DNA from 2 places in the Mesorhizobium sp. BHbdii genome. Region 1 is predicted to be linked to the other one. Evidence: predicted binding sites of a transcription regulator. Region 1 holds the regulator's gene; the other holds the start of a gene.
The links. Region 1 encodes HrcA, which represses chaperone genes, less so after heat shock. Its sites were predicted from a motif close to GTTAGCACTCNCNNNNNGNGAGTGCTAAC; they were not measured.

Region 1 (5,628 bases):
GGACAAGCCGCTGTTGGTCAGCGCCCAATTCGTCGAGCACTGGCCTGAAGGTAGACAATATTTCAAGTCCTGCGGCTATCACGAGGTCAAAGGGCGCGCCGAGATGATAGAGGTATTCAGCCTAAAATAGGCGCGCCCGCAGTAGGATTTTCGAACGCAGCTCATACGCCCAAAACTATGCCTTACCGCGCCAGATCCGCCACCACCGCGTCGAGCACGATCATGCCGGCCGGCGTGGCGCGCAGGCGGGCATTGCCGATCGGCGCCACCAGCCCCTCGCCCTGCAGCATCGACAGCCGCGCCGTCGACAGGCCGCGCCCGGAAAACGCTTCGTAGCGCGAGAGATCGATGCCCTCGGCCAGCCTCAGCCCCATCAAGAGGAACTCGTCGGCCTCTTCCGAGCGCGTCAGGGTCTCGCCGCCGGTGACGCCATGGCCCTTGGCCTCGACCAGATTGGCCCAGGTTTCCGGCATTCTTTCGGCGATCGTCACCACGCGGCGGCCATTCTCGACGAAGCGGCCATGCGCACCGGGACCGACGCCGACATATTCGCCATAGCGCCAATAGGTGAGATTGTGCCGGCTTTCGGCACCTGATCTGGCGTGGTTGGAAATCTCGTAGGCCGGCAGCCCATGTGCGGCGGTGATCTCCTGCGTCAGCGCATAGAGATCGGCGGCATGGTCATTGTCGGGAATAGCGAATTTCTTGGCCGCATGCAGCGCATGGAACGGCGTGCCTTCCTCGATGGTCAGCTGGTAGAGCGACAGATGGTCGGCGGCGTGGCCGATAGCCTGTTCGAGCTCCGCCTGCCACGCCTCAGGTGTCTGGCCGGGCCGTGCGTAGATCATGTCGAAGGACAGCCGCGGAAAGATCTCACGCGCCAGGCCGATCGCATGCAGCGCTTCATGGACATTGTGCAAGCGGCCGAGGAAGCGCAGATCCTTGTCGTTCAGCGCCTGCACGCCGAGCGACACGCGGTTGACGCCTGCCGCCCGGTAGCCGCGAAAGCGCTCGGACTCGACCGAGGAGGGGTTGGCTTCCAGCGTCACCTCGATACCGGCGGGCACCGTCCAGTTCTTCGCCACCGCGTCCAGCACCGTCGCCACAGTTTCCGGCTTCATCAGCGATGGCGTGCCGCCGCCGAGGAAAATGCTGGTCACCTCGCGCGGTCCGGTGCGGTGGCGCATCGTCGCAAGCTCGGTCTCGAAGGCGCGCGCAAAACGCTCCTGGTCGACCGGCTGGTGGCGGACATGGCTGTTGAAGTCGCAATAGGGGCATTTGGCCGCGCAGAACGGCCAGTGGATGTAGACGCCGAAGCCGGGGCTGCGGTCGAGCAGCATGGTCATTTCACGCCCGATCGTGCCAAATCCAGTCTGGCGTGCGCGAATTTCTGAAAGGCGCGGGCGCGGTGCGACAATGCCGTCGGCTGGCCGGGCTTCCAGCCATGTTTTTCCTCTGCGGTCATCTCGCCGAAGGTCTTTTCGAAACCGTCCGGCACGAACACCGGGTCGTAGCCGAAGCCGAGTTCGCCGCGCGGCGGCCATACCAGCGTGCCCTCGACCTCGCCTCGGAAATATTCGGCCGCGCCGTCGGGAAAGGCCAGGCAGATGACGGCGACGAAGCGACCCTTGCGCTGCGCAGGCGCGGCCGCGCCGACTTCCTGCAACGCCACTTCCGCCCGCTGCATCGCCATGCCGAAATCGCGGGACCCGTCCGGCGCCTCGGCCCAATTGGCGGTATAGACGCCGGGCGCTCCGCCTAGCGCATCGACACACAGGCCAGAATCGTCCGACAATGCCGGCAGGCCTGTCGCCTTGGCGGCGGCAAAAGCCTTGAGATAGGCGTTCTCCTCGAAGGTGGTGCCGGTCTCGTCCGGCTCCGGCAGGCCGTATTCCTTGGCCGACTTCGCTTCTATGCCGAATGGCGCCATCAGATCGGCGAACTCGCGCAGTTTGCCGGCATTGTGGCTGGCTACGACAATTCTGTGCCCATAAAGCGAATGCATCAGAGGCCCCAGATTCTTGGCTCGGCGAATTCGATCGAATTGCCGGAAGGGTCGCGAATATAAATCGAGCGGCCGCCTTGCGGCCATTCGAACTCGCTTTCGATGGCAATCTTCTTCGCTTCCAGATGCGCTCTCCAGCTCACGATCTCGTCCGCGTTTGCTGCAAAGCAGAGATGGCCGTCGCCGACAGCGCCGTGCGGCGGCACTTTCAGCCTGGCATCGGGCGCCGGCGGCACCTTGGTCGCCTCGGCGTTGAAGACGAGCAGCACGCCGTCGCCGCAACGGAAGAAAAGATGCCTGCCGTCGACCTTGCCCAGCAGATCGAGCCCAAGCACGCCGGAATAGAACTCTTCCGCGGCATTGAGGTCGGTCACGTAGAGGGCTGATTCGAGGATGGCGGAAGGAGTCATGACAGGGTTAAGCTACAGCCATCTGTTGCAGGCTGACCAGTCGCTGGATGCCTTTCTTGGCCAATTCCATTAGCGCAGTGAACTGCTCTTCTGAGAAAGGCTCGCCCTCGGCCGTGCCCTGGATCTCGACGATGCCGCCCTTGCCGGTCATGACGAAGTTGGCGTCGGTGCCGGCCGAGGAATCCTCGAGATAGTCGAGATCGATGACCGGCTGGCCGTCATGGATGCCGCAGGAGATAGCCGCGACATGATCCTTCAGCACCTTGGCGACGCTGGCCATCTGCCGGGCTTCCATCCAGCGCAGGCAATCGTAAAGCGCCACCCAACCGCCGGTGATCGAGGCTGTGCGCGTGCCGCCATCGGCCTGAATCACGTCGCAGTCGACGGTGATCTGCTGCTCGCCGAGCGCCTGCAGATCGACCACGGCGCGCAGCGAACGGCCGATCAGCCGCTGGATTTCCAGCGTTCGGCCGCCTTGCTTGCCGGCCGAAGCTTCGCGGCGCATGCGCTCGCCGGTCGATCGCGGCAGCATGCCGTACTCCGCCGTCACCCAGCCCTTGCCGGAATTGCGCATCCAGCCCGGTACCTTTTCCTCGAGGCTGGCCGTGCACAGCACATGCGTGTCGCCGAACTTCACCAGGCACGAACCTTCCGCGTGCTTGGAGACGCCGCGTTCGAAGGAGATGGCGCGCATTTCGTCGAATTGGCGTTTGGAAGGGCGCATTCAGGCTTTTATCCTAATTTTCGGCATCGTGGCCGGCTTGTAGCCGCACGCGACGAGAGGCGCAAAGGAAAATGGACCAGTTGCGCCGGCGTGGCCGAAGTCTATATCTTTGGGCCGGAGGTGTTTGGCTCGAAATGACCAAGGCAGTCGATCCCAATTCCCAGTCGGCGGCAGTGCTCCAGTCCCCTGCGCTTCAATCGCCCGCACTCCAGTCGCCCGCACTCCAGTCGCTCGACATGCGCTCGCGCGACATCTTTCGGCGCATTGTCGATTCCTATCTGAAGGACGGCGAGCCGGTCGGCTCACGCAGCCTGTCGCGTATCCTGCCGTCTTCGCTGTCGCCCGCCACCATCCGCAACGTAATGAGTGATCTCGAGCATCTCGGCCTGATCTATGCGCCGCATATCTCGGCCGGCCGGCTGCCGACCCAGGTCGGCCTGCGCTTCTTCGTCGATGCTTTCATGGAGCTTGGCGATCTCTCCGACGAGGAGCGCCGCACCATCGAGGCGCAGGTGCGCGCCTCCGGCTCTGGCGCGACGCTGGAGCACATGCTCACCGAGGCCAGCCAGATGCTGTCCGGCATGTCGCGCGGCGCCGGCCTCGTGCTTGCCGCCAAGAACGAGGTGGCGCTCAAGCACATCGAATTCATCCAACTCGAGCCGACCAAGGCGCTGGCCGTGCTGGTGTCGCAGAACGGCGACGTCGAAAATCGCGTCGTCGACCTGCCGGCCGGCATCACCGTCTCGCAATTGCATGAAGCCTCGAACTTCCTCAATGCCCACATCCGTGGCCGCACGCTGGCCGAGGCACGGATCGAGATCGCCCGCATCAAGGAAGAGACCAAAGCCGCCCTCGACACGCTGTCGCAGGATCTGGTGGAGAAGGGCCTTGCGGTCTGGGCGGGCGCCGAGAGCGGCCTGCCGGCGCGTCTCATCGTGCGCGGCCGCGCCAACCTGCTGGAAAATGTCACCGCGCAGGCCGACATCGAGCTGCTGCGGCATTTGTTCGAGGATCTGGAGACGCAGAACGGGCTGATCCAGCTTCTCGACCTCGCCGAGGAAGGCTCCGGCGTGCGCATCTTCATCGGCTCGGAAAACAAGCTGTTTTCGCTGTCGGGCTCGTCGCTGGTCGTGGCGCCCTATCGCGACAAGGACGCCCGCGTCATCGGCGCGCTCGGCGTCATCGGCCCGACCCGGCTGAACTACGCACGCATCGTGCCGATGGTCGACTATACCGCGCAGCTTATTTCGCGCATGCTGCGGTAATACATGTCGCCCAAAACCAAAGCGCGTCGCACGAATCCCTTCAAACGCGACACGCTTTCGGGGACCTCAAGGAGAAAAAAATGGCGCTGGAATCATTCAAAGCCCAGATCAGCCTATTGCTCGAGCAGATGATCAACCAGCCCGAGGATCAGCATGAAGTGCAGGAACAACTGCGCGAAAAGCTGAGGGAGATGCGCGCCATGGGCCTGCCGCTGCCGGCCGATCTCGTCGCGCTGGAAAAGCGCCTCGACGACGATTTCTACGCAGCCGGAAACTGAGCCCGAAAAACCATACGGTCGATTTGCCGGCGCGTCACTTACGGCAAAGCCCGTCTTGATCGGCGCGTTCGCCTGGCCGGCGGCGCTGGTGCAATCGAAACCGTCCCTGAGGGAGTACACGCCTGCCCACCTTTGTGCGACAAGGCCCAGTCTTAAAAGGCTCAGTCTAAAAGGTCGATCCCGTTTTTTGGGGTCATGCGCTAAGGCCGAAACCATGACCCTCACCGGATTCCTCGCTTATAGCGCGGCCCTCGGCATCGCCGCTGCCATCCCCGGCCCGGGGCTCACCGCGCTTATTGCGCGTGCGCTTGGGTCCGGGTTTCGCTCGGCGCTCGCCATGTCCTTCGGGCTGATGCTCGGCGATCTCACCTACCTCACCGCCGTGGTGCTCGGCCTCGCGCTCGTCGCGCAGACCTTCGGCATGGCCTTCCTGGCGATCAAATGGCTGGGCGTCGCCTATCTCGCTTTCCTGGGCTGGCGCTTTTGGACGAGCGGCATCGCGCCCGAAACGGTGGCGGCGAAGAAAGGCAGGGGCGGGCTGGTGTCGAGCTTTATTGCCGGCCTCGCCGTCACGCTCGGCAATCCGAAGACGATGATCTTCTATCTCGCCATCACGCCGACCATCGTCGATCTGAAGACCATTACGCTCGCCGACTACGGCATCCTCGTCGCGCTGACGCTCGTCGTGTTGCTGGTGGTGCTGGTGCCCTATCTGGCGCTGGCGGCCAAGGCGCGCGGGCTTCTGAAGTCCCCGCGCGCGCTGAGGGCGCTGAACCGCACCGCCGCCGCCTTCATGGTCGGGGCGGCGGCTGCGATCGCCGCCCGGCAATAGGCCAGTTTTGCCCACGCCTGAATGCTTTTCCCGGGCGAGGGTGTTTTCAGAATGCGTTCCAGTCGGATATTTTCAAACGGCAGACTATCTTGCGCGGCCGAAGGCTTTATCCTG
Region 2 (5,628 bases), on a different contig from region 1:
CGTGACGAGGTCGGCCTTGAGCGTGATATCCGCCACGCCTGCCAAAGCGCGCGAGACGAGGCATGTCGTCTTCGCGGATTGGGCAAGTCGCTGGAATTCCTCGGGCGCCAGGCCCGGGATCTCGGTTTCCGTTTCAAGCTCGATGCGGGTGATCGTCGGTCCGGCCGTGCTGGTGCCGAGATGCACCTTGGCGACGGTGTGGATCCGTACGGGGACATGTCCGCCGCTGCCCAGTATTGCGCTCAGCGCCATTGAAAAGCAGCCGGCATGCGCCGCCGCAATCAGTTCCTCCGGATTCGTGCCGGGACCGTTTTCGAAGCGCGACGGGAAGGAATAGGCGCCTTCGAAGACGCCGCTGCCAAGCCGCAGGCGGCCCGAACCTTCTTTTAACGACCCCTGCCATTGGGCCTCTGCTTCACGGATGGTCATTTTATCGTTCTCCTCTTACATGAATGCCGTCACGATATATAGACTGATCTACATATTATGTAAACCGATTGTCATATCTAGTGCAAGATCTATAGTGCCGACTCCTGACAGAGATTGACATGGCCAACGATACCCGTACCCGCATGATGGAAGCGACGGCGCTGCTGCTGAGGCAGCGCGGCTATCACGGTACTTCGCTCAACGACATTTTGAGCGCCTCCGGTGCGCCACGAGGATCGCTCTATTTTCATTTTCCGGGCGGCAAGGACCAACTGGTCATCGAGGTGACGCGCGACAGCATCGCCAAGGTGACCGAGCAGCTTACCGAAGCACTGGCCGCAGAGCACGATCCGGCGGTGGCCGTCCACCATATCTATCAGTCGGTCGCGCGCATGCTGGAGGACAACCAGTTCACGCTTGGCTGCCCAATCGCGCCTGTCGTGCTGGACTCGCCGACGCCGGAGCTGGCCGAACTGTGCCGGTCGGCTTTCGAGCAATGGATAGGCTTGCTGCAGGCGGCCTTCGTCAGGGCAGGGGTGCCCGAGCGCCGCGCCCGCGCTCTGGCGCTGCTTGTCGAATCATCGCTGGAAGGGCTGATGGTGATCGCGCGCGCCAGCCGCGACCGCGCCCCGGTGCTGGCGGTGGCCGATGAGGTCGCCGCGCTGATAGAAGGTGCCTTGCCTGCCAAAGAGGTCGCGGTAACGGCGGGCTGATATTTTATGGCCTTCATCGCATCGAAGCCGGCGCGGAGCCCTGCCGAAAGCGCCGAAGGCCGAACAAGAGATGGCTCCAGCCCTGCGATCCATGCCGTAACTATTGCCAAAGCGTACAGCGGTACAGGAGGTCTCGCCCGCCGATCGCGGCTTGCACGGCGATTGAGGTGCGTAACAAATAAAAGGGCGGCATCGCTGCCCCCCTTTCCGTATCTGAAGGCTGATGGGCTGGATTAGAAATCCATGCCGCCACTCAAGCCCGCTTGCGGGGTTGAGCATTATCAGTTCATGGGCGTGCTGATGGATTTCCTTAGAAATCCATGCCGCCACTCAAGCCCGCTTGCGGGCTTGAGCATTATCAGTTCATGGGCGTGCTGATGGATTTCCTTAGAAATCCATGCCGCCCATGCCGCCCATGCCGCCGCCGCCCATGCCGCCAGGCATGCCGCCGCCAGCCGACTCCTTCTTCGGAGCCTCGGCGATCATGGCTTCGGTGGTGACCAGCAGGCCGGCGACCGAGGCCGCATCCTGGAGAGCCGTGCGCACGACCTTGACCGGATCGACGATACCCATGGCGATCATGTCGCCATATTCGCCGGTCTGGGCGTTGAAGCCGAAGGTCGGGCCCTTGTTCTCAAGGATCTTGCCGGCGACGATCGATGCTTCCGCACCAGCGTTGGACGCGATCTGGCGAGCCGGAGCCTGCAGCGCGCGACGCACGATGCTGATGCCCGCGGTCTGGTCGGAGTTGGCGCCGACAGCCTTGATGCTCAGCGAAGCACGCAGAAGTGCGACGCCGCCGCCGGGAACGATGCCTTCTTCGACGGCCGCGCGGGTCGCGTTGAGAGCGTCATCGACGCGGTCCTTCTTTTCCTTGACTTCGATCTCGGTCGCACCGCCGACGCGGATGACGGCAACGCCGCCCGCCAGCTTGGCGAGACGTTCCTGCAGCTTCTCCTTGTCGTAGTCCGAGGTGGTCTCCTCGATCTGCTGCTTGATCTGGGCGACGCGGCCCTGGATCTCGGCCTTCTTGCCGGCACCGTCGACGATGGTGGTGTTCTCCTTGGAGATCGACACCTTCTTGGCGCGGCCGAGCATGTTGAGGCCAACATTCTCGAGCTTGATGCCGAGGTCTTCGGAAATGACCTGGCCACCGGTGAGGATGGCGATGTCTTCCAGCATGGCCTTGCGGCGATCACCGAAGCCCGGCGCCTTGACGGCGGCGATCTTCAGGCCGCCACGCAGCTTGTTGACGACGAGCGTGGCCAGAGCCTCGCCTTCGACGTCTTCCGAGATGATGACCAGCGGCTTCGAGGTCTGCACGACAGCCTCGAGGATCGGCAGCATGGCCTGCAGGTTGGAGAGCTTCTTCTCGTGGAGAAGGATGTAGGCGTCTTCCAGGTCCGCGACCATCTTGTCGGCGTTGGTGACGAAGTAGGGCGAGAGATAGCCGCGGTCGAACTGCATGCCTTCGACGACTTCGAGTTCGGTCTCTGCGGTCTTGGCTTCCTCGACCGTGATGACGCCCTCGTTGCCGACCTTCTGCATCGCTTCGGCGATCATCGAGCCGACCGAAGCATCGCCATTGCCGGCGATGGTGCCGACCTGGGCAACCTCTTCCGAGGTCTTGATCTTCTTGGCGTTCTTGATCAGCGTCGCAACGACGTCGCTGACCGCGAGGTCGATGCCGCGCTTCAGGTCCATCGGGTTCATGCCGGCGGCAACCGCCTTGTGGCCTTCCTGGACGATCGACTGCGCCAGAACGGTCGCGGTCGTGGTGCCGTCGCCGGCGATGTCGTTGGTCTTCGAAGCGACTTCGCGGACCATCTGCGCGCCCATGTTCTCGAACTTGTCTTCAAGCTCGATTTCCTTGGCGACGGTGACGCCGTCCTTGGTGATGCGCGGTGCGCCGAACGACTTGTCGATGACGACGTTGCGGCCCTTGGGGCCGAGCGTGACCTTCACTGCGTCGGCGAGGATGTTGACGCCGCGCAGCATGCGCTCACGGGCATCGCGGGAAAATTTTACGTCTTTGGCAGCCATTTTTAGCTCCTGGCAGGGGCTTGAATTGAGCCCGAAGATTTAAGTGACGGTGAGGCCGATATTCAGCCGATGATGCCCATGATGTCGGATTCCTTCATGATCAGAAGGTCTTCGCCATTGAGCTTGACTTCGGTGCCCGACCACTTGCCGAACAGGATGCGGTCGCCGGCCTTGACGTCCAGCGGGACGAGCTTGCCGGCTTCGTCGCGGGCGCCGGAACCAACGGCGATGATCTCGCCTTCCTGCGGCTTTTCCTTCGCCGTATCCGGGATGATGATCCCGCCGGCAGTCTTGGATTCGGATTCAACCCGGCGTACGACCACGCGGTCATGAAGCGGGCGGAACTTCGACTTTGCCATTTTTTATTCCTCGATGAGAATGGTGAGAACAGTTCCTCCATCCGGCGGCGCCGGACCTACGTTAGCACTCACCAATGGCGAGTGCTAACGTGGCGGTGAGATAAGCCGGCGGCTGGCGAGAGTCAAGGCGCTGAGTGAGCCGATCAACGCCCGGCAGTGAATTACTGGGGCCCCGGCGAACCGAGCACCAGCAGCGGGCATCGTTTCGCCAGCGGAAAGGATCCGCTCGGCACGACTCGCACTTCGTCGAACCAGTCGCTCGCCTCGTCGACGGGAATGGCAAGGGTCGCGAGGCAATAAGTCGTTCGAAGGCCTCATCTGCCGGATTGGATAATGCCCTGCTTCAAACAGATACTTGACTAAGTCAAGTAAGTGGTTGATCTTGTGCAGCAGGAGGATGCCATGACGATTCATCATCAACCCGGCAAGGAGCGGATCGATGCCGTGCGGGGCTTCAACCGCTTCTACACCCGCCAGATCGGCCTGCTCGACGAAGGGCTGCTGAAAAGCGCCTTCTCGCTGACCGAGGCTCGTGTGCTCTATGAACTAGCGCATCGCGATGGCCTGACCGCCACCGACCTTGCGCGCGATCTCGGTCTCGACCCCGGCTACCTAAGCCGGTTGCTGAAAAAGTTCGAGGAGCGCGGCCTGGTCGAGCGCGCCGCGACGCAAGCCGATGCGCGGCGCTCGTCGATCGCGCTGACGCCGGTGGGAAGGGCGGCGTTCGCGCCGCTGAACCAAGGTTCGCACGATCAGGTCGCGGCCTTGCTCGACCGGCTTCCCGCCCCGGAACAGGAACGGCTGGTCAAGGCGATGCGGACGGTGCAACTCCTGATGGACGACAGTGCAGAGCCCAAGGTCCCCTACATACTGCGACCTTTGCAGGTCGGCGACATCGGCTGGATCATCCATCGGCAGGGCCTGCTCTACGCGCAGGAATATGGCTGGGACGAAACCTACGAGGCGCTGGTCGCCGAAATCCTCGGCGCCTTCGTCAAATCCTTCGATCCGAAATGGGAACGGAGTTGGATCGCCGAGCGGGAGGGCGAAGTCGTCGGCTCGGTCTTTGTCGTGCGCCAGTCGGACGCGGTGGCGAAGCTGCGCCTGCTCTATGTCGAACCCTCGGCGCGCGGTCTCGGCATCGGCAGGCGGCTGGTCGAGGAATGCATCGGCTTTGCCCGGGCGAAGGGATACAAGACGTTGACGCTGTGGACCAATGACGTGCTCACCTCAGCGCGCCGCATCTACGAGGCGGCCGGTTTCAAATTGGCCGACGAGGAGCGTCACCACGCCTTCGGCAAGGATCTGGTCGGCCAGAACTGGAACCTGGAGCTGTAGTGGTGCTTTAGGCCTTGACCGGTATCCAGATTTCCAGCCCGCCATTGCCGCTGCGCGGATCGAATTCGGGGCCGTAGCGCTCGAATTCGGGCGCATCGGCGACCTCGTGCCCGGAGGCCGGCAGCCATTTGTTCCAGATCGTGTTGATCGTGCGGCGGATGGTCGAGATGTGGTCACGATGGGCAAACACGGCGTATTTCTGCGCCGGCACGCGCACGCGCGAAAACTCCCTCGGCAAGTCCGAAAAATCGGACACCTCGACGCCGGCGATATAGTCGAAATTGCCTGCATCGTCGCCGTTGACGCAGACGCCATAGGCGACGTCGCCGACCTCGCCCGGAATATTGCCGATATAGGGGCCGAACCGCTGCCATTGCATCGGGATGCCGGCGCTCGTTTCGCAGCTGTAGCGTTCACCGAGACCGGCGATGAGAAACGGCCGGCTGGTCTCAAAACGCGGCGGCTCGAGATTGGTGAGAAAGGACTGGTCCATCAGGATCGGCTCCACAAGATCGAGATTGTCGAGCGAGCCTTGCGCGCGCACCAGTTCCGGCGTGGTGCCGAACTGGTCGCGGAAGGCGCGGGTGAAGGCCTCATGCGAGGCGTAGCCGGCGTCGAGCGCGACCGAGAGGATGTCGGGTGCGCCGGCGGCGAGCCTGCGCGCCGCCTCGGTAAGCCGGCGAGAACGCACGTAGCCCATCACCGAACGGCCGGTCGCCGCACCGAAAGCCCGCGTCACGTGAAAG

Region 2: groES (co-chaperone GroES) is a predicted target of HrcA. The motif match lies at 3,605-3,633, and genes of this name have one in related genera.

What each region holds. Positions count from the first base shown of each region.
Region 1 covers NZ_JBSPKX010000002.1:541,117-546,744, reverse strand. The annotation lists gene ACWTU8_RS15400 (FHA domain-containing protein) at 1-130, shown strand, start outside; gene hemW (radical SAM family heme chaperone HemW) at 183-1,346, opposite strand; gene rdgB (RdgB/HAM1 family non-canonical purine NTP pyrophosphatase) at 1,343-2,005, opposite strand; gene ACWTU8_RS15385 (VOC family protein) at 2,005-2,415, opposite strand; gene rph (ribonuclease PH) at 2,423-3,139, opposite strand; gene hrcA (heat-inducible transcriptional repressor HrcA) at 3,274-4,404, shown strand; gene ACWTU8_RS15370 (hypothetical protein) at 4,485-4,682, shown strand; gene ACWTU8_RS15365 (LysE family translocator) at 4,897-5,514, shown strand.
Region 2 covers NZ_JBSPKX010000006.1:14,019-19,646, reverse strand. The annotation lists gene ACWTU8_RS25980 (OsmC family protein) at 1-429, opposite strand, end outside; gene ACWTU8_RS25975 (TetR/AcrR family transcriptional regulator) at 549-1,142, shown strand; gene groL (chaperonin GroEL) at 1,530-3,185, opposite strand; gene groES (co-chaperone GroES) at 3,248-3,544, opposite strand; gene ACWTU8_RS25960 (bifunctional helix-turn-helix transcriptional regulator/GNAT family N-acetyltransferase) at 3,947-4,882, shown strand; gene ACWTU8_RS25955 (AraC family transcriptional regulator) at 4,890-5,628, opposite strand, start outside.